Linked DNA regions of Alkaliphilus metalliredigens QYMF. The protein of the gene in region 1 interacts with the protein of each later gene in a pairwise test. Links are inferred from orthologs where the notes say so. Each region holds a gene or a part of one and is shown on either strand. Other genes may lie near its edges.

Region 1 (3,035 bases):
CTTCTTCTTAATGATGCTCCTGAACCACAAGAAGCTACTTAGGGTACAAAAAATGAGGAGGCGTTTAAGATTCAAAATACAATCACGACCTTTGGGTTGAAAAAAACAAAATTAGATACAAGAACATTAGTAAAAATCTCCATTCTATCAGTAATGGCCTTTATATTGATGGTATTTGATTTTCCGCTACCTATTTTCCCACTATTTTTAAAGGTTGATTTAAGTGATGTACCAGCATTAATAGGAGGATTTGCATTAGGGCCGGTGGCTGGCGTATTGATTCAACTCATCAAGGTCTTTTTACACTTCATTGTTAAAACTTCTACTGGGGGTGTTGGGGAATTATCTAACTTTATTGTTGGAACAGCATATGTATTACCAGCAGCGATGATTTATCATATGAAAAAGGATCGATTCCATGCCATTGTAGGAGCCTTGGTAGGGACGATTTCAATGACCATTGTTGGCGTGCTTTCTAATTACTTCATTATTATTCCTTTTTATTCAAAAATGATGCCAATAGAAGCCATTGTAGAACTAGGTACAATAGTAAATAGTAGAATTGTAGACGTTTGGACATTAGTGCTTTATGGTATCACTCCTTTTAATATTTTTAAGGGATTACTGATTGCATTGATCACTATGCTAATCTACAAGAAAATTTCAGTGATTTTAAAAAATAACTAAAAGACAGTTGAAGATAACTTTATAATGAAATCCAGCCTATATCAGTGATGATATAGGCTGGATTTTACTTATTTTACCCTTGGGGGCTTTATCGTTATCATATGTTTCTTGAGGTCTTCTTCATCAAAATAGGACAATAGTAGGAGAAGAATTAAGAAAAGTGGAAATTATTATCTGATATAAAAACAAATTATGCTAAAATAGAGTTGAAGTGTTTATTTGTCGAAAATTTCTATGTGAATGGAATATTGCATACAGCAGAATACTGATAATAGAAGGTATCATCGTATTAGTTGATTGGAGAAGTGATTGTTTCTTCCATTGTATATAGGATTGAATATAAAATTTTGAAATAAAGTAGGTGTACAGATGATTTGTAAGGAAATTAAGAGTCTAAAAGAAATGGAAGCCCTAGGAGAAAAAATGGGTGCTGTACTTCGCCCGGGTAAGATTCTCTGTCTAAAGGGAGATTTAGGAGCAGGAAAGACCACATTAACACAGGCACTGGCAAGGGGATTGGAAGTCACGGATTACGTCACCAGTCCAACCTTTACCATCATCCATCAATACGAAGGGCGTCTTCCCCTATATCATTTTGATGTCTACCGAATTAACCATTTCACCGAAATGGAAGATATCGGATATGAAGATTATTTTTATGGAGAAGGGGTCTGTGTCATTGAATGGGCCACATTGATTGAGGAGATTCTTCCTGAGGATTGCTTATGGATAGAAATTCGAGTGGTTGGGGTCCAGGAGAGACAAATATGCTTTTATCCTGCCAATGAAGAGGATCTACAAATGATAGAGGAGTTGTTGAAATCATGAAGATATTAGCCTTAGACACATCATCAATTGTAGGGACAGTAGCCCTGTTAGATGGAGAAAAACTAGCCGGAGAAATTATCGTTAATTATAAAAGAACCCATTCCCAGCAACTGATGCCTATGATTCAAGATTTATTGGAAAGCTGTGCGTTAAAGCCCAAGGATATTGATGTTTTTGCAGTCTCCCTAGGACCAGGATCATTTACAGGTTTAAGGATTGGCGTATCAACCATGAAGGCCATGGCCCAAGCATTAGATAAACCAATAGTGGGAATTTCTACATTAGACGGACTTGCCTTTAATCTCTTATACAGTCAGGGAATTATTTGTCCAATTATTGATGCCCAAAGAGATATGGTTTATACCGCTTCTTATCGTTGGAGTGGAGAGGATTTTCAGCAGGTAAAGGATTATGAAATGATTCACATTGATGAAATGATCCAAAGGTTTGACGGTGAAACAGAGTCTATTATTTTTGTAGGGGATGCAGTGGAAAAATTAAAGGAACGGATTCAGCATTCCTTAAAGAAAAGAGCTGTTTTCCCTCCAGGAATGGTGGCCATGGCAAGAGCCTCAGCCATTGGAGAACTGGCTAGAAGGGCCGTAATAGAGGGAAGGGTACAAAAACCTGAGGATGTCATGCCTATTTATATGAGAAAATCCGAAGCAGAAAAACAGTTTGAGGCAAAAATGAAAGGCAGGGAATAAAATTTCATGAACCCAATCAGTGTTAGAAAAATGAATAGGCAAGATATAGAGCAGGTACTGATTATCGAAACACACTGCTTTGCTATACCCTGGACCAAAGGGGCCTTTGAAAAGGAACTTAAGGAAAACAAGCTAGCCAGATATGTTGTGGCAGAAGTCAATGAGAATGTGGTGGCATATGGGGGGATGTGGTTAATTATAGATGAAGGACACATTACCAATATCGCAGTTCATCCTGAGTACCAGGGACAAAAAATCGGAAAAGAAATTGTTTTGGGATTGATGGAGGTTGCAAAGGAAGCAAATTTATTGCGATTGACCCTAGAGGTACGAAAATCTAATTTAATTGCACAACAGCTCTATAGAGGAATGGGGTTTATTATCTCTGGGATCCGCCCTGGATATTATCATGATAATGGGGAAGATGCCATCATTATGTGGAAGGATTTATAGAGGTGATTCGAAAGGGAGGCAATGTCTTGATTAAATTAGATGGGATGACAATTACCCTTGAAGGACAAAGGGTTTTAAATGATTTTTCAATAGAGATTGCTCAAGGAGAGTGGATTCAACTTCAGGGGCCTCATGTCTGCCAGCTAGTAGTTAAGGCTTTAGAGGGGACTCTCCGCCCCACAGAGGGGCATTTCTATTATGAAGGAGTAGATACCCAATGCTACAGTGCTTCGCAGTGGGCTCACCTTAGAAAAAAACAGCTTATTATAATGAGTCCCAAAAAAGGGCTGATGAATCATTTTGATGTTGAAAAAAACATTCAAATGCAATTGAAATATGGTGGCGTTTATCCCACCAAAT
Region 2 (3,204 bases), 3.8 Mb from region 1 along the record:
TGAGTCGCTCTATGGAAATATTGGACAAGCGGTAAGGGGGATTCAAATGGATAGGCGATCAAAGAGTATGTTGATCATTGCTTGCATTTTGATGGTTTTGTTGATTGGTAAATCATTATGGTATGACCCTGCTGGTGTGTTAGAAGGAGAACGAGGAAAGTTTCAATCCTATGCTTCAAGTACAGCACCATTGGAGAACAGTGGATTGCTGGAAAAATTAGGACTTCTACATTATCGTGTACTATTTGTACTACAAGAGTCAGATGAAGGAACCACAGAAATTAGTTATTTCGATAAAGAAATGGATCAACAGGTTGAAGTGGTCCTTGAAGGACAGTATCGGGCTAAGGTTAGAGCATATCTTTTTTATGTTATACCGGTAAAAGAGATGCAGATTAAAGGAGGGACCAAAGGATGAAAACAAACTTAAAGGTAGAATTAATTGGACACACACCAGAACCAGAAAAACTAACTGCTTCGGCGGCAAAGCTGTGCTACTCTAACAGTGATATTCAGAGCTTAAGATCAAACTTGCAGGAAGATAAAGTGAAAGGGTTTATCGATATGCTGGCGGGTCTAGGACATGAATCACCTTTTGAGCATATTAGCTTCACATTTGGCATTGAGGGGGTATCAAGAAGCTTAACGCATCAGCTTGTGAGACATCGTATTGGCTCTAGTTATTCTCAGAAGAGTCAGCGCTATGTGAAGGAGGGAAGCTTTGAGTACGTGATTCCCCCAGAGGTGGAGAGTGATCCACGAGCAGTGGTTCTTTTTATTAAAACAATGGAAGAGATTCAAGGTGCATATGACCGGTTAGCAGAACTATTATTTCAGAAACACTATCAGGGGTTCGTTGATGGGGGGCAATCTCCAGGACAAGCAAAATCAATGGCAGAAAAGAAAGCCATTGAAGATGCAAGGTTTGTCTTGCCCAATGCCTGTGAAACAAAGATCGTTGTTACAATGAATGCCAGGGCTTTATTTAACTTTTTCCATCACCGATGCTGTAATCGGGCCCAGTGGGAAATCAAGGAATTAGCCATTGAGATGCTACGACTGCTAAAAGACGTTGCACCCACGGTCTTTAAGTATTGTGGACCAGGATGTATTCACGGAAAGTGCCCAGAGGGAAGTATGAGCTGTGGTAAAATGAAGGAAGTAAAAGAACGGTTTCAAGGTCTATAAAGGGCGATAAGCTCTATTAATGAGGTGGAAGAATGAAAACAGATAAAATAGAAGGACGCAATCCTGTATTAGAAGCGTTGAAAGCAGGACGTGAAATTGATAAATTGTTAATTGCTAAGGGAGCTGAAGAAGGCTCCATGAAAAAGATTATTGGCATGGCTAAGGATCAGAATATTATTGTTCAATATGTGGAACGCCAAAAATTGGATCAAATATCAGAGTCTCATGCACATCAAGGTGTCATTGCCCAAGTGGCGGCTTATGAGTATAGTGACGTGGAGACGATACTAGAAAATGCACAGAAAAAAGGCAAATCGCCATTTATACTGATATTGGATGAAATTATGGACCCCCATAATCTGGGATCTATTATTCGAACAGCTGATGCAGTTGGGGTAGATGGGATTATTATTCCTAAAAGGAGAGCTGTAGGTTTAACAGCTGTAGTGGCAAAGACTTCGGCAGGTGCCATTGAATACGTTCCTGTGGCAAAGGTATCCAATATTTCTCAAACAATAGATAAACTTAAGGAAAAAGGTGTCTGGGTAGCCGGGGCTGATATGAAAGGGAAACAGCTGCATTTTGAAGCTGATTTCAAGGGAGCCCTTGCCTTGGTCATTGGTGGTGAAGGAAGTGGAATTTCTCGATTGGTCAAGGAAAAATGTGACTTTTTAGTCAAACTTCCCATGGCGGGACAGGTATCTTCTCTAAATGCTTCGGTAGCAGCAGCCGTATTAATGTATGAGGCTTATAGACAACGGATTTCTGCGGAAAAGTAGGATGGAGGAAAGGCTTTGAAGGAATATTTGGTCCTAGACGGGTATAATGTATTGAATGGATGGCCAAAACTGAAGGAATTATGTCAAGGAGATTTGGATGGCGCTAGAAAAGAGCTGCTGGAAATGATGGCTGAGTATGGGTCATTCAAGGGAATCGAAGTGATTGTTGTTTTTGATGCTCATTTAGTGAAGGGGAGCATGCAAAAAAATGAGAAACTTAAAGGTGTTGAAGTTGTTTTTACCAAGGAAAAACAGACGGCAGATTCTTATATAGAAAGGCTGATTACTGAACTTTCTATAAGGAATCGTGTGGTAGTTGCAACCAACGATTGGGCAGAGCAACAAATGGTTTTAGGGGGAGGCGCCACGAGAATTTCTGTTAGGGAATTAGTTTTAGAATTCCAAAATATAAAAGTAAAGATCAAGAAAAAGGGTGAAAAATTATCCCAGGAACGAAATGATATATCTTCGAGGTTAGACGAAACCATTTTAGAAAAACTCGAAAAATTCAGACGGGGGTCGTGAATTCACTTGACTTTACATAATATATTAAGGTATAATATTGTCATGATTTTGGGCATATTACTAAATCTGCGGAGGCGATGTGTGTGGGTGTTGGGGCGATAAAAAATGTAACGGGGAACTACGATGTGGTGGATGAAGATATAGTTGAAAGTGCTAAAGATGGTGATTTGGCTGCACTGGAGTTTTTGATAAAAAAATACAAGAACTTCGTTAGAGCCAAGGCCCGATCCTATTTTTTGATAGGAGCTGATCGGGAAGATATTGTACAAGAAGGAATGATTGGACTCTATAAGGCGATTCGAGACTTCAAACCGGACAAACTGTCTTCATTTAGGGCTTTTGCTGAGTTGTGTATTACGAGGCAGATTATTACGGCGATTAAAACGGCTACTAGACAAAAACATATCCCACTTAATTCTTATGTTTCTTTAAATAAGCCCATTTACGATGAAGAGTCTGATCGGACACTTTTGGATGTTATCTCAGGGCAAAAGGTAACGGATCCGGAAGAGCTAATTATTTGTCGAGAAGAGTTAGGGCATATTGAAGGGAAAATCGGAGAAATTTTAAGTGACCTGGAGTGGAAAGTGTTGATGTTGTATCTACAAGGAAGATCTTACCAGGAAATTGCTTGTGATTTAAAACGCCATGTCAAATCTATTGACAATGCCTTACAACGTGTCAAACGCAAATTAGAGCGTTATTTAGAAGC

What was found.
Region 2: the proteins of tsaE (region 1) and rlmB interact in binary tests that used the Escherichia coli proteins (3 or more experiments, as listed by UniProt). The link is inferred for Alkaliphilus metalliredigens QYMF from one-to-one orthologs.

The regions. Positions count from the first base shown.
Region 1 is NC_009633.1:841,877-844,911, forward strand. What follows is about bases 86-2,785. They hold tsaE (tRNA (adenosine(37)-N6)-threonylcarbamoyltransferase complex ATPase subunit type 1 TsaE), read left to right. Parts: upstream 86-1,056; coding sequence 1,057-1,515; downstream 1,516-2,785. Other genes in these bases: AMET_RS03965 (ECF transporter S component), read left to right, coding at 97-687; tsaB (tRNA (adenosine(37)-N6)-threonylcarbamoyltransferase complex dimerization subunit type 1 TsaB), read left to right, coding at 1,512-2,222; rimI (ribosomal protein S18-alanine N-acetyltransferase), read left to right, coding at 2,229-2,675; AMET_RS03985 (ATP-binding cassette domain-containing protein), read left to right, coding at 2,702-2,785. Outside these bases: more of AMET_RS03985, read left to right, coding at 2,786-3,035. UniProt on the Escherichia coli protein: Required for the formation of a threonylcarbamoyl group on adenosine at position 37 (t(6)A37) in tRNAs that read codons beginning with adenine.
Region 2 is NC_009633.1:4,596,433-4,599,636, reverse strand. The notes cover bases 225-3,093. They hold rlmB (23S rRNA (guanosine(2251)-2'-O)-methyltransferase RlmB), read left to right. Parts: upstream 225-1,220; coding sequence 1,221-1,967; downstream 1,968-3,093. Other genes in these bases: sigH (RNA polymerase sporulation sigma factor SigH), read left to right, coding at 2,576-3,093; AMET_RS22460 (NYN domain-containing protein), read left to right, coding at 1,983-2,492; thyX (FAD-dependent thymidylate synthase), read left to right, coding at 415-1,188; AMET_RS22475 (hypothetical protein), read left to right, coding at 225-418. Also shown: AMET_RS22480 (Mini-ribonuclease 3), read left to right, coding at 1-35; more of AMET_RS22475, read left to right, coding at 47-224; more of sigH, read left to right, coding at 3,094-3,204. UniProt on the Escherichia coli protein: Specifically methylates the ribose of guanosine 2251 in 23S rRNA.